3 regions of the Photobacterium sp. genome follow, and region 2 is predicted to be linked to each of the others. Evidence: predicted binding sites of a transcription regulator. Region 2 holds the regulator's gene; each other region holds the start of a gene.
What was found. Region 2 encodes MetJ, which represses methionine synthesis genes. Its sites were predicted from a motif close to TTAGACNTNTANANGTCTAA; they were not measured.
Positions count from the first base shown of each region.

Region 1 (6,782 bases), on a different contig from region 2:
TAAGGATGATTCGGGCTTTGGGCCTTCAGGGCATCGAATTGGGCAAACGGCTGATAAACAGGTGTGCCATTTGGCAGTCGGCTTAATACATCAATAGAGCCCGAAGAAAAGTGTAATGCACTTTGGCCTGCCGCGATAACTGCGGTTTTGAGTCCGGCTTCTGCACAGCGGATCGCACAACTTAACCCGGCAACTCCGCCGCCAATAATCAAGCTATCAAATTTCATGATGCAACCTCGCTGTTTTCGCTATTGTTCTTGTTTTTAATTCCGATATTGCTGTTGTTAGTCTCTGACGGAATACGCGGTGTCTTCGGTTCGGTTAGCGCAGGGATGTCGTTTTGTTCCGGAATATCACTGACGCCAAACAGGCCTTCGTAAATCCAGTAGGTAAATTCGCCTTCACGCAGCGCATCGCCCCAGAATACCGGCTTGATGCCTTTCCAGCGCTCTTCAAGAAAATCGCTGAGTAAGTGGCTGGCTTCGGTGCCCGAAGTCTGGCCGTATTCAGAGAACAGGCCTGCAGCACGATAAGAGCACAGCTCCCCCTGACATGGTCCCATACCGACGCGAGTACGACGGCGCAAATCGATCAGGTTGTGGACATCCAGTTCTTTGATGGCGTATTCCACCTCGCCACTGGTCACCATTTCGCATTCGCAGATAACCGCCTGGCTCTTTTTATCGTTTTTCAGGAATTTTTCTGCACGTTCGCCATGGCGATAATAAGCCGATTGATAAATTGGTTTTGCCAAACTTGCAGTGTGTTTCATCGCCTTGGGGGCCTGTTCAGAACCCGGTAGCGGTTTTTCATGAGTAATGCACGGCTGAGTATTGCCCAGCTTTGTTGCGACCATATCGGTTGCCCATTCCGCCATCATGCGGTAGGTCATTAATTTTCCGCCGGTAATCGTGATGAAGCCGTCCATGCCGTCACGTTCCGCATGGTCAAGCAGTACAATACCGCGGCTGATATTACGACCACTGGTATCACCGTCTACCGCAACCAGAGGGCGAACACCGGCATAAGCCCGAAGCACGCGGGTATTCGCCATAATCGGTGCTAACTTGGCGCCCTCTGCCAATAAAATGTCAATTTCTTTACTGGTAACATGCAGATCATCGATTTTATCGTAATCAATACGTTCAGATGTGGTGCCGATCAGTGAGATGGTATCGCCAGGAACAAGAATATCGGCATCGGATGGTTTGCGGCAGCGGTTAATGACCAGGTTGTTGATGCGGTAATCCAGAATTAACAGCGAGCCTTTAGCCGGGAACATCTTGATGTTCAGATCAGCGTATTCGCAGATTTGCTGGCCCCAGATCCCGGCAGCGTTAATGACTTGTTTGGCCCGTACGGAAAAATGCTCACCGGTTTTCATGTTAAGGCAGTTCACGCCTTTTACGGCATGGCCTTCGCGGATCAAGCCGGTGACAGTGCTGTGGTTAAACAGGCGCGCACCGTGTTCAACCGCGTCCAATACATTGGATGCCGCTAAACGAAAGGGGTCGATAGTGCCATCAGGAACCTTCACCGCACCAATTAAATCAGGGTTACAGTTGGGCTCTAAGCGCAGGGCTTCTTCCGGGCTCAGTTGATCAACGTTGATATCGGCACGGGTACAGGCTGATAAGAAGGTTTTCTGGAAGTCGAGATCATCATCGGGCAGCGATATAAATAATCCCTGGGTGTCTTCGACACAGTGGCGGGCGATTTTTTTCAGGATGCGGTTTTCCTGAATGCACTCACGGGCCGATTCTTCATCCGTGACGGCGTAACGCGCTCCTGAGTGAAGCAGGCCATGGTTGCGGCCGGTGGTGCCTGATGCAAGATCATCCCTTTCAATCAGGATACATTTGATCCCGCGCAACGCACAGTCACGCATAATACCTGTTCCGGTTGCACCACCACCGATGATAACGACGTCTGTTTCAAACCAACTAGTCATGTTCGTTTTCGCTTATTATTTGTTAACCAGCCCACACAGGAACAGTTTGATTCCCTTTCGTATAGCATAAATATGCCACTTCTCAGCGAGGAATTATTTGATCTACTACACGTAAATGGTCGAACGAGTGTTCGTTCGCGCTATTTGGTGGTTGGTTGGCTAATTAACAGGCATGTGAACAGAAAAAAGAGCTTTAAAGCGCTTAATACGTGGCAGGAGGAGTGACATTATGAGCGAAAACGTTAAGCGACAGCTTGGCGGCGTTCATCTTTGAGGGTGAGATGGCCGACAGGGTGGAAACGACAGCAGTCGCGGCCAGACTTCTTACACTCGTAAAGAGCGCGATCGGCCCGCTCAAGCATAGATGACACCGTGTCGCCAGGCGAATAGGTGGAAATACCAATACAGGTTGTGATACTTAAGTGGGTGTCATCGAGACCAACAGGAAAATCCAATTTGCGGATACTGTCGAGCATACGTTCGGATATTTTATGGGCCATTGCCTGATCGCAACGCGGCAGAAATAAAACAAACTCTTCGCCGCCATAACGCCCGAACAGATCGGTTTTACGTATTTTTGTCTGCATGAAGTCAGTAAACCCGCGCAGCACTTTATCTCCGGCGCTATGGCCCCAAGTATCGTTGATACGCTTAAACTTATCGATATCGAACAGTAATACTGAAAAGGAATTGCCTTTAAGTTCGCAGTTTACCAGTGATTTCTGTGCCAGTTGCAATAACATGCGACGGTTATAAATACCGGTTAACGGATCCAGCGTCGCCTGGCGGTAGAGCCGCATCAACATGTAGAGCTTAGAGAGCTGAGACCAAAGTACCATCAAGGCCAAGACTGCTTGCAGCCAGTAGTTGGCGAGATTTTCAGCTGAGAGCAGCCGTTCGGTCAGAAGGTTAACTAAAATTTGGGTCAGTATTGTGATAGTCAGCAGACTGAGGCTTTCTTTAATGGTGAGCGGAAGAATGGTTAGGGTTGCAATATAAATGATGGGTAACAGTGTGTAGCCATATTCATATCCACTGAAGGCTAACGGAAAATCGAGCACCACTAAGCTGTAAACGTAGAACAGATTGAATCCGACAACCAGCGCAGTTATGCACCATTGGGCTTGTTTTAACGAGCTGTGCTGGTGATTTATTTTGGCGATAAAAAAGAGAAAAGTGCCCAGGAGAATGCGAGCGATGGTAATTTTCAGGCCCTGATCCAGAGGTAAAAAGTAAACGTCGAAGGGGATCCATAACATGAACAGCACTCCCCAAACGATAGAGAGCAATGATGTCCGGGTGCGGAGGTAGCTACTTCGTGTATTCTGAAAACTGGATGTATGCGGTTTTTTACTCCATAAATCAGGCAAATACAGTTTTACCGACTTAAGCAGCGGCTCTAGGTTTTGGCGCATTGTTTGCTTTATTTTGTCCATTTTCTTCCCATCTGGTATCTGGCTACTGATTCGGGATAGATCAAAATACAGTGCAAATTATCTCTATTCTGAGTGAGCTTATTATTCTACAGATTGAGTAACGTCACTGTGACCTTGGTCCAAGAAATGTAGCAACGATAGGCGTCGTTACGGTAAGCATTGTTTTATTTGGGTTGATATGAATGCAATGTGGCCCATTTTTTCAGCGTCATGGGCTGAACAGCAGTCTTGACTAAATCTAATGAATTATCGCTGAACTCTGCATCTTGAGGCGGTTTGGGTATATAATCCCGCCACTTTAATTTCACACAAGAATGATCATGTTAGCAGGCTACTTAACATTTTTAATTCCCGCATTATTAGGTGCTCAGCTTATTCTTACGCTGGTGTTGACCAAAGGTAACATTTGTCCCGGGCAGCGCGGACGCGTGCATAAAACGTTGCCAGTTGTCCTTGTCGGTTGGCTGTTAGCCGTTATGGCTCAACCGCTGGCGGTATTACCTCTTCTGGCATTGGCGTATTTCAGCTTCAAGGCGAAAACGGGAAAAACACGTGATACAGGTCCAATGCCGGTTCTGATGGCTGCTAACGGATTGGCAGCTCTGTGCTGGCTCGTGCTATTACCATCAATGTCATTGCCACAGGTTGGCATGAGTTTTATGGCAATCGCACTGTTTGGATCATCATTGGCACACTTACTGTTGGCTCAAGCCAAAACGCGCTTACAAGCTTTTCATCGTATTTTGCCGTTTGTGGGCTTGAGCAGTGCAATGGTCTTAATTCTGTTTATGCTGTGGCAGCTGACCGATATTGATGCTGCAGTCGTTGAAGCAATGACAACGAATGTCATTGCAGCGCTGTTGCTGCTGGTATTTGCCCTGCTGGTGTGGGCGTCACATATTCTACTCAGCCGCACCGTAAATCGCTGGCAGTTGTTGGTGGCGTCGGTATTGCTGGTGGTTTCCGGCTCAATGCAGTTAACCTTGTTCTGATCATCTAAACCTGCGAGTTCGGGATAGAGGGCTTTTTTATGCCGGTTGATTTGATCCCTACTATGCTTATCGGTAGAAAAGCGAGTGAAGGGGAAGGCGGTATGGAAATTTCAAATCTACTGAATATGGACAGTAAAATTGTCATCGGTATTATCAACGAACGACTCAGGCTGGAATGTTCCAGCATGGATGAGCTGGTCAGTCGCTATGAATTAGATGCTGATGAGCTGACCGAGAAAATGGCTACGATCGGTTATCGCTATGATCCAATTACCAATCAATTTAAGTAAACACCCAATCAGATTTAAAAGTAACAGGCCAGCATAACAATGCTGGCCTTTTTGTCCTTTGGGGGGTTCTACGCCGCTTTAATTCCTTCAAGATGCGTTTGGCACTGTTGCCTTGCGGTAGCGAAGAATGCCTGTAAATAATGGCGATCCTGCTCCGATGAACGGATGGCTGCAAATAGCCGGCGCCATAATCCCTCCCCAAGCGGTTTACTCACAATGAGTCCCTGGCGGGAAAAATCATGAATCGCCCAGTTTGGCAGCGCCGCGACGCCTAAGCCTGCAGACACCATCTGAACCAGCATTAACGTATTATCTGCTTGCTTCCAGGCTTTTGGCTCGACGTTCGCGGGCTGGAGAAAGTGCTTTACAACATCCAAACGGTTCTTTTGCACCGGGTAACTGAGCATCGTCTGATTGGCAATATCACCAGGTTCGATAACGTCTTTATCGGCTAAAGGCGACTGAGGGGATACCACCAATCGCATTTCAAAATCGAATAAAGGTTCGTAGTGAATTTCAGCCCGGGGTTGAATATCTGAAGTGATCACAACATCGAGCTCGCCAGAGGCCAACGCCGGGATCGGTTCAAACCCGAAACCGGAAGAGAAATCGAGTGCCACGGAAGGCCAGTGGATCTGATATTCCTTTAATGCCGGCATCAGCCACTGGAAGCAGGAGTGGCATTCAATTGCCATATGCAACCGGCCATTGGCATCGGCTTTGAGGCCTGAGAGATCGTGTTCTGCTTTAACAATACGGGGGATCAGCTCATCTGCCAGTCGGAGTAAAATTTCGCCTTCAGCGGTAAACTTTACAGGGCGAGTTTTACGGAGAAAGAGTTGTCCGCCCAGCCGTTGTTCCAGATCTTTTAGTTGGTGTGATAAAGCAGATTGTGTCAGACACAAGGTGTTAGCCGTTGCGGTGAGAGAACCTGTATCGCGTAGAACAGAAAGGGTTCTGAGGTGCTTAATTTCAATCATGAGCGAATTTCAACATCCTTGTGATCACTATGAATTCAATGTACCTGTTCAATAAGGATGTGTAAACATCTAGACGTCTATTGCCTGTGGTTTTGATCTAATGAAATGATTATTAATTTTTCTCATAATCAAGGTGAGTAATTAGAAATTGTTCATCTTGTTTATATGCGCCATTGTTTAGCCATCCATACCGCTAAATAGACAGCAGGGAATCACAATGACAGTTTCAGCAGTTCATAAAACCATCACCCACATTCTGGGTTACCCGCGTGTAGGCTCACAACGAGAGCTGAAATTTTCACAGGAAAAATACTGGCGCGGTGAGATTGATCAAAAAGAACTTAAGGCCGTGGGTAGCTTATTGCGCCACCGCCATTGGGGGGATCAGGTCGGTGCCGGGCTGGATTACGTTTCTGTGGGGGATTTTGCCTGGTACGACCATGTTTTAAGCACCAGCATGTTACTTGGTCATATTCCCCAACGTCACAAGAACGGCTTTCCGGATCTTGATACACTCTTTCGGGTTGCACGCGGCAAAGCGCCCACCGGGTGTGCTTGTGCGGCATCGGACATGACAAAGTGGTTCAACACCAATTACCATTACATCGTTCCTGAGTTTACTAAAGACGATCAGTTTACTGTCAGCTGGCAGCAACTGTTTGAAGAAGTGGCTGAAGCGAAAAAAGCAGGCCACAATGTAAAACCTGTTTTGCTTGGTCCCGTTTCTTACCTTTGGCTAGGTAAAGAAAAAGAAGCAAGTTTCGATCGCCTGACGTTACTGCCGCGTCTGTTATCTGCTTATCAGCAGATCTTAACCAAATTGGCCGCACTGGGTGTAGAGTGGGTTCAGGTTGATGAACCCGTGTTGACGCTTGAATTGCCAACAGCCTGGGCAGATTCCTTCAAACTGGCTTATCAGGTACTGAATGGCGACGTGAAGTTATTGCTTACCACCTATTTTGACAACATTACCCACCATCTGGACAAGATAACTGAGCTGAATGTCGACGGTCTTCATGTAGACTTATCTGCCGCGCCTGCACAGTTGGACGACGTGGTTGAGGCGCTGCCCGATCACTGGGTACTGTCAGTAGGAGCCGTCAATGGTCGCAATGTATGGCGTGCTGATCTGT
Region 1 is NZ_JBVCPH010000001.1:283,023-289,804, reverse strand. It holds gene glpB (glycerol-3-phosphate dehydrogenase subunit GlpB) at 1-227, opposite strand, end outside; gene glpA (anaerobic glycerol-3-phosphate dehydrogenase subunit A) at 224-1,951, opposite strand; gene AC2204_RS01230 (GGDEF domain-containing protein) at 2,194-3,387, opposite strand; gene AC2204_RS01225 (hypothetical protein) at 3,708-4,379, shown strand; gene AC2204_RS01220 (DUF4250 domain-containing protein) at 4,481-4,669, shown strand; gene metR (HTH-type transcriptional regulator MetR) at 4,738-5,649, opposite strand; gene metE (5-methyltetrahydropteroyltriglutamate--homocysteine S-methyltransferase) at 5,867-6,782, shown strand, end outside.
Region 1: metE (5-methyltetrahydropteroyltriglutamate--homocysteine S-methyltransferase) is a predicted target of MetJ. The motif match lies at 5,711-5,730, and genes of this name have one in related genera.

Region 2 (6,782 bases):
TAGCAACTCAACCAGATCTGCAGCATACATATCAGGCTTTACGCCTTGTTGGGGTAAGTCTCCGCGTAATGCCACGATGTCGCGGATCCCATTGTTCCAGTAATCACGGGCAATGGTACGCAGCTCATCGCGGGTGGCATCAATACACGTCAGGTGAGGGGCCGCGATAAGCCCGGTTTGATCCTTAATCTCTTTAATAATGCTGTGAGTTCGATCCCGCTCACCCGAGTTGGCTCCATAAGTCACTGAGACAAATTTCGGCTTCAGCGTTTTCAGACGATGAATAGAATTCCATAGGGTTTCTTCCATTTTCTCACTGCTTGGCGGAAAAAATTCAAACGAAACATTAATGTCACCATTAAGATCTGCAATATTTTGATTTAACGAATCTAAGTGACTTGCGTGAGAATACCCCATAGTCAATCCCTTCCTATTCTGGCCTGCCCTCGGCCTATTCAGCAACAAATGTGACGTCTGAGAAATAACCGTTTAGACGTCTATATGTCTACAGAATGTCTTGTAACCAAATTAATGTCAACAAAGTGATCATGAATTTTTCTCAACTTCACATTGCATAAACTTCAACATCCCTTAAACACAAAAGCCCGCTACGGGCGGGCTTTTGATGGATATCTGGTGATTAATTCCATATTTGCGTTATACAGCGCTATATCCAGCCGAACAGGTCGCCGTTTGGCATACTCTATAACATCGCAGCCAGACGGTTAATATCAGATAACAATGCGCCGGCGGTAACATCACGCCCGGCTCCGGGTCCGCGGATCACCAACGGATTATCACGATACCAGCGGCTTTCAATGGCAAAAATATTGTCGCAAGGCAGTAAGTTGGCCAAGGCATGCTCTGCCGGCAACGCTTCCACCCCTACATGTGCTTTGCCATGCTTATCCAGACGCGCAACATAACGCAGCACTTTATCTTCTTTCTGGGCTTTGTTCAGACGTTCGAACAACAGCTCGTCAAGCAGATCGATCTGCTCAAAGAATCCGTCAAGCGTCAGCTCCGCCAGTTCTGCAGGCACTAGCGAGTCCACCTTGACCTGCTCCGGCTCTAACGCCAGCCCTGACTCACGAGCCAGGATCACCAGCTTGCGCATCACGTCGCTGCCGTCGAGATCATGCCGTGGATCCGGTTCGGTCAGCCCTTGCTGCCACGCCTGCTCCAGCAGTTGAGAAAAAGGCTGCGAGCCATCGAACTGCTGGAACAGCCAGGATAACGTTCCGGAAAAGATCCCCGATACCGCAATAATTTCATCCCCACTTTCACGCAAGTCCCGTACCGTGTGATTCACGGGCAGGCCCGCACCGACGGTGGCGTTATATAGCCAATGACGGCTGGTTTTGGCAAAGGCATCCTGCACCGCATGGTAATCGTCGCTCGAGGCTGAGCCCGCGACTTTATTCGCTGAAATCAGATGCAACCCATTTTCAGCCACACTGGGGTATTTGGCCGCCAGTTCAGCACTGGCCGTCACATCCAGCACCACCACGTCATCATAAGGGTTAGAGGCGAAGGTCGCGAGCAGCTCCCCGTCGGCGTACTCCACGGCTTCATCCTCGAACGCGCTAAGTGCACGCGTCGGTTCAATGCCCTGAAAATCAACCCAGTAACGGCAACTGTCAGCAACCCCGATTAAGGTAAAACTCATACCATGGCGCTTCTCGAGCTGTTCTTTCTCGGCAGCAAACAACTCAAGCCAGCGGCTACCAATATTGCCTTTGCCGCACAACACCAGGCCAATACGTTTCTGAGCCTGAAACAGGCTCTGATGAATACCGGCAATCACGTTTTCAGTATCGACCTTACGCAGCACCGCAACCAGGCTCAGGCCGGATTCCGCTTCTTCCATAAACTCCACCGGCAGCCTTTTCAACTGCTGATAGAAGCCGTGGCAATGCACGGGGTTATTGACCACACCCGCCCCTACCGCGGCAACCATTGAGAAGCCTTCTCGCAACCTCAACTCGGCAGCAATCCCACTGTCTTGCAGCAGTGCCAATACGCCATTCACCACCTCGCTGGTATATGCCAGCAAAATACGTCCCTGATCGGCCTCAGTGCTCTGTGCCAGCGGTAACAGTTGCGCCCGCAGCAAGGTACGAACCAGCTCGGCCTTTACGGGTTCAAGTTCATGTGAACGCGGGACATCTATTTCAATCAGGCATATCTCGTCTAACGAGGTGACAATTTTGGCACCACGCCCGGAAGCTAATATCCGCTCTACTCGGGTCGAACCGGATTCCGGTTGATGGCTGCTGCGCAAGGTTAAACCAATCGCACTCTGGGCAACCGGCTGTAAGGTTCGGCTATGCAGCACGGGGGCCGCCAGGCGGGCCAGTTCATTGGCTTCATCCAGGCGCAGCAGAGGCAGCAGGCAGGCATCACCGACTTTGCGCGGATCTGCGCTGTATACGCCAGCCACATCGCTCCAGATAGTCACCCGCGACACCTCCGCCAGGGCACCGATCACCGTGGCGGAATAGTCAGAACCATTACGCCCCAGCAACACCGTTTCTTGCTGCTGATTACGCGCCATGAAGCCGGTGATCACAATACGATGCAAGCTGTGCTGGGCCAGCTGCTCTTTCAGCAACGGCCAGGATTGAGCACGATCCACTTCCGGTTGAGCCACCCGCTCTGCGCGGAGGAAGCTTCGCGAATCAAGGTAAGTCGCCTGCATCTCATGGTGATTGAGTAAGGCGGCCAGCAATCGGGCAGACCACAGTTCGCCATGGCCTAAAATTGCCGCGTATACCGGTTCTGTCATATCCTGCTCATTGAGCTTAGCCAGGTTACTCAGTTCTAGATGCAGCTGGGTCAATAGCGCATCAGCAACAGAGCCGGTCACCAGCGCTTCGATTAATCCTTGCTGATACTGGCGCAAGCTCTGCAACGTCTCATGGGCCTGCCGCCCGTCTTTGCCGAGTTGTTCAATCCACTCAATCAGCTTATTCGTTGTTTTTCCGGCTGCTGAAACCACAATCAGATCTTCAACATCGGAATACTCTTGCAGGATCGCGGCGACCCGACGATAGCAGTCCGGATCGGCCAGGCTACTGCCGCCAAATTTATGGAGCTGGCGATGGGCTGGCTGTGTCATCATGCCCCAACCTCCGCCGTTTGCTTAAATGCCTGCTCAAGATCTGCGATCAGGTCGCGAGGATCTTCCAGGCCAACCGACAGCCGTAACAGGGAGGGCTTAATACCGGCTTCGGCCTGCGCTTCATCGGACATCGCACGGTGAGTCATACTGGCAGGATGGGCAATCAGGCTTTCCGTGCCCCCGAGAGATTCTGCCAGTGAAAAACAGTTAAGAGCCGCGACAAATACTTCCAGCTGACGCGGGCTGCCTGCCAGTTCAAAGCTGAGCATTGAACCAAACCCCTGCTGCTGGTGAACGGCAATATCATGACCCGGATGATCCGGTAACGCCGGGTGATAAATCTGCCCGACCAGCGCCTGAGTTTGCAGGTATGCCAGCACCTGGGCTGCATTTTCTTCATGCATTCTCATCCGGGGCACTAAGGTTCTTAACCCTCGCAGGGTTAAATACGCATCAAACGGCGCGCCTGTTGCCCCGATGCAGTTCGCCCACCAGGCAATATTCTCGGCTTGCTCCGGATCTTTGGCAATCAGGATCCCCCCCACCACATCAGAATGACCGTTGATATATTTCGTGGTGGAGTGGACCACAAAATCAGCCCCCAATTTTATCGGCTGCTGCAAGACCGGCGATAAAAAGGTGTTGTCAACCGCAACCAGCGCACCAGCCTGTGCTGCATGCCGGCACAAGGCTTCAACATCAAGCACCCGTAACAGCGGGTTTGACGGGGTTTCAACCCAGATAATTTTAGGTTTTTTCGCCAGTGCCGCCGCAAGTGCGGCCGGATCGGACTGATCGACAAACTCAACCTTGAAATCACCTTTATTGGCACGGGTATTAAACAAACGGTAGGTTCCGCCGTAGCAGTCATGCGGGGCAACAATTAAATCTTCCGGGCCTAACAGCGCTGAAACCAATAAGTTGATGGCTGCGGTGCCGCAACTGGTGACCACGCCTCCGGCCCCCCCTTCCAGTTCTGACAAGGCATCGGCTAACATATTGCGGGTCGGGTTACCCGAGCGTGAATAATCGTATTGGGGAGGCTCACCGAGCTCTGGAAAGCTATAGGTGGAAGTAAGATAAATAGGTGGAACAACGGCATGGTGTTGGCTGTCTGATTCAATACCGGCACGTACGGCGATGGTGGCAAACTGCTTGTCACTCATAATAACCTTCCTTGTCTCGGGCTAAGCCCTGTTCCCGAATAAAATTGCAGCAATCACATTAACTACATTTAATTGAGCCGTCAACACTTCTAGACGTCTATATGTCTTTCCTTATGGCAGTAAATCCCGCTAAAATTCGGAGATATAGTTATTTGATCCCAACATCGCTGAGAAGGTATAACATGGCAGAGTGGAATGGCGAATACATCAGCCCATACGCGGAACACGGTAAAAAAAATGAGCAAGTTAAGAAAATTACTGTTTCGATTCCATTAAAGGTTTTAAAAATACTGACGGATGAGCGTACTCGTCGTCAGGTAAATAACCTGCGTCACGCAACGAACAGTGAATTGCTTTGTGAAGCATTCCTGCACGCTTATACAGGTCAGCCGTTACCAACCGATGACGACATCCGTAAAGATTGCCCTGATGATCTGCCAGCAGAAGCCAAAGCCCTGATGGACGAAATGGGGATCAAATACGAAGACATCAATGAATAATCGCACAGCTACGCGATCGTAAGCCACCCGCTATCTCTATTTACCGATGATAGACTGATATAAAAAAACCAGCCAATCGGCTGGTTTTTTGTTATCGGCATAAAGCGATCTGTCGGTATTCAGTTTGCCGCTCTATTTCAAGAGCACTTTTATTTGTCTTCCATGTAGCCAACAGGCATCTCAATCTGGGCAACGCCCGAATCAATCGCCGCCTGGGCGACAGCTTTGGCCACACGAGGAAGCAAACGTGGATCCATTGGCTTGGGAATAATGTATTCCATACCAAATGCCAGCTTGTCGACGCCGGCGGCTTTTAATACTTCCGCAGGAACCGGCTCTTTGGTCAGTTCACGAATGGCTTTAACTGCGGCCAGTTTCATTTCGTCATTAATTTTGCTCGCGCGTACATCCAGGGCACCGCGGAAAATGAATGGAAAACAGATAACATTATTGACCTGGTTAGGATAATCAGAGCGGCCAGTCCCCATGATAAGATCATCGCGTACCGCATGTGCCAGCTCTGGCTTGATTTCCGGATCCGGATTGGAACAAGCGAAAACAACAGGCTTATCAGCCATCAATTTAAGTGCTTCAGGCTCCAATAAATTCGGACCCGATACCCCGACAAAGATATCAGCGCCTTCGATAACATCTTCCAGTGTACGTTTATCGGTATTATTCGCGAACAGCTGCTTATATTCGTTAATGTCATCACGGCGCGTATGGATGACCCCTTTGCGGTCAAGCATGTAGATCTTCTCGCGCTGGGCACCCGACTTGATCAGCAGTTCCATACATGCCACCGCCGCCGCACCGGCACCTAAACAGACAATAACAGATTCACTGATCTCTTTACCTTGCAGTTCAAGGGCATTCAGCATTCCGGCGGCTGTGACAATCGCGGTACCATGCTGATCATCGTGGAAAACCGGGACGCTACAGCGTTCAATCAGACGTTTTTCAATTTCAAAACAGTCTGGCGCTTTGATATCTTCCAGGTTGATCCCGCCAAAGGTATCAGCGATGTTGGCCACTGTATCAACAAACTCATCAATCGTGCGGTGCTTCACTTCAATATCAATAGAATCGAGACCCGCAAAACGCTTAAATAGCAGTGACTTACCTTCCATTACCGGCTTCGAGGCCAGAGGACCGAGGTTACCTAAACCCAGAATTGCCGTGCCGTTAGTAATGACCGCAACCATATTGCCTTTACCCGTGTATTTATACACATTCTCTGGATTTTTGGCGATTTCTCGAACAGGCTCAGCGACACCCGGGCTATACGCCAGCGCCAGATCTTCAACCGTATCTGCCGGCTTAGTAAGTGCTACTGCAATTTTTCCTGGTACTGGGTAAGCATGATAATCAAGTGCTTGTTGGCGAAAATCTTCAGACATAGTGTTCTGGGTCCTAAGTAAAAAGGAGAGCTTGATCCTAAATGAAAATGATGTTCAGTTCGATCTTGAGAGGCAGATCATATTCTATCGCGATAGAAAATCCTAGTTCAGTACAACAGGTCCAGCCAATTGGATGCTCATTTAGGATACTTATGCCGAAAAGCGGGTGGGAATTGTGCTACACAGGAAGAAAGGAGAGATAACGCAGCCAGGATGACTTAATAAAACGGTCGAAAACTCGTGAGCAAAATGAAAAAAAGGGATGCATATGCATCCCTTTTTTCGGAATTCATCTGGCTAATATTATTTAGCAGAAAGAGCACCGAAACGCTTGTTGAACTTGTCGATACGACCACCAGAGCTAACTTCACGCTGCTTACCAGTGTAGAATGGGTGACATTTGTCACACACATCAAGGTTAACATCTTTACGCATAGTTGACTGGAATACGAAGTTGTTGCCGCAAGAACAACGAGCGTTCACTGCTGAGTAATCTGGGTGGATACCTTGTTTCATGGGATAACCTCAAGCTAAGGCCGTGTCGCTCTCCCGATCCAAAGCCGGGCACCACACGTCGTTAAATACAGTATGC
Region 2 is NZ_JBVCPH010000007.1:68,906-75,687, forward strand. It holds gene metF (methylenetetrahydrofolate reductase) at 1-417, opposite strand, end outside; gene AC2204_RS09810 (bifunctional aspartate kinase/homoserine dehydrogenase II) at 704-3,121, opposite strand; gene AC2204_RS09815 (O-succinylhomoserine (thiol)-lyase) at 3,121-4,290, opposite strand; gene metJ (met regulon transcriptional regulator MetJ) at 4,473-4,790, shown strand; gene AC2204_RS09825 (malic enzyme-like NAD(P)-binding protein) at 4,940-6,190, opposite strand; gene rpmE (50S ribosomal protein L31) at 6,494-6,706, opposite strand.

Region 3 (6,782 bases), on a different contig from region 2:
CACTTCGTTGCGAACCATATCCGTGATCACTTCTTCGTGAGTCGGACCTAATACAAACGGACGGCCATGGCGGTCAGCGATACGAAGCAGCTCGGGACCAAATTTGTCCCAGCGACCAGTCTCCTGCCATAGATCAGAAGGCTGAACGACGGGCATAATCATTTCGACTGCACCGGCATTGTTCATTTCTTCGCGAACAATGTTTTCGACCTTACGCAGAACACGCAGACCTGTAGGTAGCCAGGTATAAAGACCTGAAGCCAGCTTACGGATCATACCTGCACGTAGCATTAGCTGGTGGCTAATAACTTCTGCGTCGTTTGGAGTCTCCTTCAGCGTGGAAAGAAGATATTTACTGGTACGCATTGATGGTATCCGTTGGTTGATGAATTTTAAGTGAAGGGCGATATATTAACAGCCTAAGGGCTTTTCGCCAAAGAGATCAATCGCTCGCGGGATTAATCACCAATAGATTCTAGCTTAGTCACCGTGACCTGTTCATCATTGACGGTAAATCTGACATTGAAGTTAAACAAGTGCACCGCATATTCCTTGCTGTCAGCTTTGTTTTTCTTATAAGCAGGGCGGGGATCTTGCGCCAATACCTCGGCAATCACGTTCTGCTGATAGCGACCATGCTTACCCTGCAGGTTCTTTATTGCAGCATCAGTGAAGATCACGCTCAGGGTCTCTGGCTGTTCTGAGGCAAAACCTCCCCGAGCATCAGGCAGGCTGTCGGAATATGGCACGTAGGGCTTGATATCAACAATCGGGGTGCCATCGACTAAGTCAACACCGCCGAGTTCGATGATCACATGGCCCTCTTGCTGGCGAATGCCTTTTAACTCAACCGCCGACATACCAATACCATTTGGGCGGAAAGTCGCACGACTGGCAAATACACCAATACGCTCGTTCCCCCCTAAGCGGGGAGGGCGAACGGTGGGCCGCCAACCGGCTTGCAGGTTCTGATCAAACAAAAATAGCAGCCACAAATGACTGAATTGTTCGATCCCCCTGACAGCTTCGAGAGCATTGGCTTCACCTTGCAGCACTATTTCAGAACGGGCACTGGGAACTAATCCCGGCTGGCGCGGTACGGCAAATTTTTCTTTGTAGGGTGAGCGAATAATGCCAATCGGCTCAATGTTGTATGACATAACGGTTTGGTCTTGTAATTAATGACAAGGAGTTGAGTGAACAAAACATACCATAAAAGTTCCGATGCGGCTTATGTGATAGAGCCGCATATAAAAAAGCCCCGGACGAATGTCCAGGACTTAGAGGGGATAAAGCTTGATTAAAGGTTACCAGCCTTTAACAACGCCGCCCTGGAAGATCTCTTGTGCCGCGGCGTAAACGGCTTCTGACTGATATGCCTTAACGAATGTTTTTACATTCTCTGCATTAACATTGTCTTCGCGGGCCACAATCAGGTTCACATATGGTGACTCTTTGTCTTCAACGAAGACACCGTCACGCTCAGGCGTTAAGTTGATGCTGCTGGCGTACGTTGTATTGATAATTGCTAGCTGTACATCTTCAAGAGAGCGCGGTAGCTGGGCGGCTTCCAGCTCAACAATATTGAGGTTCTTAGGGCTGCTTACGATATCTAATACTGTTGCTGTTAGGCCTGCACCTTCTTTTAGCTGAAGCAGACCTTGTTGCTGAAGTAGCAGCAGCGAGCGGCCAAGGTTGGTCGGATCATTCGGTACCGCAACCTGATCGCCATCTTTTAGCTCATCAATAGATTTGATTGTGTTTGAGTAGGCTGCGATCGGATACACAAAGGTGTTGCCCGCTACGGCAAACTTGTAACCACGGTCAGTAATTTGTTGATCAAGGTATGGCTTGTGCTGGAAGGCATTGATATCAATAGATCCTTCTTCAAGTGCCGCGTTAGGTGAAACGTAGTCAGAAAAAATGATCAGCTCAACATCCAGACCATACTTATCTTTTGCTTCTTTTGCTGCCACTTCGGCAACCTGTGCTTCGGCCCCTGTTATGACCCCGACTTTGATTTTATTTACATCAACAACGGCTTCTTTTTCGCCGCAACCGGTTAGAACCAAGGCCGATGCGAGACCTGCGGCAGCAAAAAGGTTCTTTAAATTAAATGTCATATTACTTCTCCTTAGAATGGGGTATTCCCTAAATGGTATTGCTAAAGTTTTACTTTTTAGAATCTTGGATTATCGGTGATCGACCCGTTTGACTAAGTGATCGCCAACAGATTGAATAAGCTGAACCAGAATGACCAGGATGACGACGGTGATCATCATGACGGAGCCATCAAAGCGTTGGTAGCCGTAACGAATACCCACATCACCTAAACCGCCACCTCCGACGGTGCCTGCCATTGCAGAATAGCTGACCAGTGTGACGAGTGTGATCGTGACGGCATTGATAATACCCGGCAGCGCTTCTGGTAACAGGACCTTAGTAATGATCTGCTTTGGTGTCGCCCCCATTGCCTGAGCTGCCTCAACCAGGCCAGATGGTACTTCCAGTAATGCCCCTTCAACCAGCCGCGCGATAAACGGAATAGCGCCTACGGCCAATGGAACAATCGCTGCCGCTGTACCGATAGAACTGCCGACGATAAAGCGGGTAAACGGAATAATGGCGACCAGCAGGATAATGAACGGAATCGAGCGGCCAATATTAACAACGGTTCCCAATGCTTTATTCAGGGTACGGTTTTCCAGTAGCCCGCCGTCTTTACTTAAGTGCAGCGCGACACCGAGAGGAATACCTAATGCAAAACCGATGATGCCGGATGCCAGTACCATGGTTAGGGTCTGGCCGAGTGCCTCGATGAGCAGGTAGGTCAGACGTTCATTGGTTAGCCACCAGTTGGCAATCGAATCAAGCCACATAACCTAATACCTCAACATTCACTTTATGATCACGCAGAAAAGCGATCGCTTGTTCTGCTGCTTGCTCTGTTCCCAAAAATTCGGCGAGCATCAGGCCAAATTTAACACCGCCCGCGTAGTCCATATCAGAACTCAGGATACTGATGTCGATATTAAACTCTCGTGCAACCTGGCTGATCAGCGGAGCATCAACAGAAGCTCCGGTAAACTCCAGGCGGATCAGAGGGTAGCTGCCGGTCACTCTTTCTGCGGTCATCCGCGCTTGATAATCGTCAGGAATGGATAAGTCTAACGTCGAGCGAATAAATTCACGCGCCAGGTCTGTTTTCGGGTGAGCAAAAATATCGCCGACCGGGCCTTTTTCTACCAGCTCACCATCACCAATAATAGCGACTTCGGCACAGATACTTTTAACTACGTCCATCTCATGGGTGATAAGCAGAATAGTCAGGTTCAGCTTGCGATTGATTTCTTTTAGCAGCTCGAGAATAGACTGGGTTGTTGCCGGATCCAGTGCACTGGTGGCTTCATCACAAAGTAAGACTTTAGGATCAGAGGCTAATGCACGGGCAATGGCGACGCGCTGTTTTTGACCGCCACTGAGATTGGATGGATAAGTGTCTCTTTTATCGGCCAAGCCAACCAGTTTAAGTAACTCGTCGACTTTCGTCGTGAGATCCGTTTTTGATGCTCCGGCCAGCTCTAACGGAAGTGCGATATTATCAAAGACGGTACGAGACGATAGCAGATTAAAGTGCTGGAAAATCATGCCAATTTTACGGCGAGCTAATGTGAGCTCCTGATTCGATAGCTGAGTAAGATCGACGCCATCAACAATAACATGGCCGCTGGTGGGCTTTTCCAGCAAATTTACGCAACGAATTAGCGTGCTTTTACCGGCACCTGAGGATCCGATCACCCCGAAAATGGTACCTTGCTCAATTGTTAGGTTGATATCGAGGAGGGCGTTTATGGCTCTCTCTCCCTGATAGAACACTTTATTGACTCTATTAATTTCTATCATCGAACTTCCTGAACTTAGATAAATCGATTAGTGTTTTTTGTTTTAATATTGTAATCGTTTGGTGTGAAAGGTTGATTTATATCATATTGTGTTGCTGTGATGCTAGGATGTCTAGACGGCCAAGTCAATAGCTATTTTTACGTCCAGACGTCTAGATGTTGTTTTTTGTTCTTTTCTTTTACAGAAGAGGCGATGCATTATCGGTAAACAGGTGAATACCAGCCTCTGGCATGCCATAATCTGCCTAACGCAATAATACAGAGGGCTAACTCTTGGCCAAACCAGCAGTCTTTATCGATCGTGATGGCGTAATCAACGTTGATCATGGTTATGTTCATACCGTGGACGATTTCGAATACGTAGAAGGGGTGTTTGAGGCCTGTAAAAAACTCAAAGAAATGGGGTATATGCTTGTGTTGGTGACCAACCAGGCCGGTATTGCGCGTGGGATGTACACTGAAGATGAATTCCTGCGTCTGACAGAATGGATGGACTGGAATTTTGTCGATCATGGTGTTGAGTTTGACGGTATTTATTATTGTCCGCATCACCCAACAGAAGGTGTGGGTGATTATAAACAGGACTGTGAGTGCCGCAAGCCTAAGCCGGGAATGTTTATTTCGGCTCGTGATTATTTAGCAATCGATATGACTAATTCCGTTATGATCGGTGATAAAGCGGAAGATATGATTGCGGCAGAAGCAGCGGAAGTCGGAATGAAAATTTTAGTTCGTACTGGCAAGCCTGTTACTGACGAAGGCGCAGTTCTGGCTAGTGTGGTGCTGGACAGTGTTGCTGATGTGCCTGCTTGGCTAGCAACTCGTTAAGTTCAATCTCAAATAGCAGAAGGTCGCCTTAGGCGGCTTTTTTTATGCTTGTAATTCAGTGCTTAACAGGCAAATGTGACCCATTGACTGAAAGTGGGTTATATTAACACCTCACTTTTACTAGAACTTTTTGGAATTAAAAATAATATTAATAGGTTATTTTCGCATATAAATCGGGACGTGCCTATGCACTATTTTGACTATTTATGCGAAATTGCGAATAGGCCGGTGTGTTGTGACGGAGGGGGAATAGTTATTTATCCTTTGAAATAAAGCGTCGAGGCGCACTTGGCACAATGTTTCGCGGTGAGAATTATGCACCAATTAATCGCGCGACCATTTTGTAAAATACAACTTATTTTATATGTGTTGTCATCTTTTGTAGATTTATATTGCGTTGATAAGAAATTGGCTTATTGCTAGGTTGTTCAGGCTTAGTTCAGGAAGGATTAGGCGTTAAGGATAATAAAAATTACAGGAAAGTATGATGAAAAAAACACTTCTAGCAGTAGCAATCCCTTCTCTTTTGTTTGCCACATCGGCAAACGCCGTTGAAATTTTCAAGTCTGACGAAGGATTCGCCGACTTTTACGGTCAGCTTCGAACTGAAGTAAAAAAACTTGAAGATAAGGATGTCACGTTAAACGCAGGGTCTTCTCGTGCCGGCGTTACAGCACAATACAAGCTTACCGATACAGTGGATGTGTTTGGTAAGGTTGAATTTGGTTTGAACTACAAAACCAAGGAAAAAGATTACGCGATGAAAAACCGCCTGCATTATGCCGGTGTAGATACGGATGTCGGTAAATTTACTTTCGGCCGTCAGTGGGTTGTTTCGGATGATACATGGGGTGCCGATTATTCCTACTTCTTTGGTGGTTCTGCATTGCGTCACGCGACGCTTTCTGGTGCGCGTCACGATTCACTGATCAAGTATAACTATGAAGGCGAAAGCTTCTGGGTTGCTGGTAACTATGGCCTATCTGAAGATGATACCAATCAGGAGCTGGCTGAACTGTATGCCGGTACCAGCTTAGGTGACTTTAACCTGCACTTCGGTGGCGGTCAGAATCGCGATAAAGCTTATAAAGTTGGTACCCATACAATAGAGGAAGTGAAAGATAAAGTTACAGGTGCACTGACAACGCTGAAAAGTGAAGAGGACGTTAAAGCGGATCTTCAAAATACGTATTTTGAAGGTACGGTTGAATATACGGTTGGTGCTGCATTGATTGGCTTTACTTACTACAACGCTGAACTTGAAAGTCAAGGAGGCCAGAAGATCAAAGAAAATGGCTACAGTGTAGGCGGTACATACAGCTGGACTGACAAGGCTACAACTTATGCGGGGTTTGATTTTACTGATCAGGATGCATCAGAATCATCGCTAAAAGATGGTGATAGCAAAGGATTCCACATCGGCTCTGTTTATCATTTTAACAAGTGGGCTCGTATCTATGCTGAATACGCTTACGCAGATGGTCGTACCCTGGGCTACAGTAACAAAGGCTCAGATACAACTATTGCCCCAACAGAAGTGGATAGCGAAAGTAAATTTGCTATCGGTGCGCGTGTTTACTGGTAATTCCTTTTAAGCCATGTCTTTTTCCCCCCGGCCCTATTGGCCGGGTTTTTTGGTTTCTGGGGGAGAAGAAATACGGAGACATGTGATTCCCGGCCGTGGAGTGCTCCGTACGCTAAAATAATAGCTAATCAACGCTGTGATTTGTCTATCCGTCGATATTCGTTGTGGTGATTCTCTCTCACATATCCGCAGTTGCTCGTTGCTATTGCTCTGTGCGGTGATTGATAATGACATTATTAATGGCAGGAGCCTAAATTACTGAAGACAAGGAGTTAGTCTGCAGATGTTGTCCTATTTTTTCCGTCGGATGCTGTTAGTCATCCCGACATTTCTTGGTATAACCCTTCTTATTTTCACGATCACCCGTTTTGTGCCGGGGGGGCCGGTTGAGCGGATGCTGGCCAGTATGCAGGCAAAAGGAGATGCTGCATCATCGATGACAACACCGGGTGGCAGTAGCGCGTTAT
Region 3 is NZ_JBVCPH010000017.1:74,345-81,126, forward strand. It holds gene AC2204_RS17295 (proline--tRNA ligase) at 1-366, opposite strand, end outside; gene tsaA (tRNA (N6-threonylcarbamoyladenosine(37)-N6)-methyltransferase TrmO) at 459-1,160, opposite strand; gene metQ (methionine ABC transporter substrate-binding lipoprotein MetQ) at 1,308-2,123, opposite strand; gene AC2204_RS17310 (methionine ABC transporter permease) at 2,193-2,879, opposite strand; gene metN (methionine ABC transporter ATP-binding protein MetN) at 2,869-3,903, opposite strand; gene gmhB (D-glycero-beta-D-manno-heptose 1,7-bisphosphate 7-phosphatase) at 4,176-4,730, shown strand; gene AC2204_RS17325 (porin) at 5,218-6,315, shown strand; gene AC2204_RS17330 (ABC transporter permease subunit) at 6,599-6,782, shown strand, end outside.
Region 3: metN (methionine ABC transporter ATP-binding protein MetN) is a predicted target of MetJ. The motif match lies at 4,039-4,058, and genes of this name have one in related genera.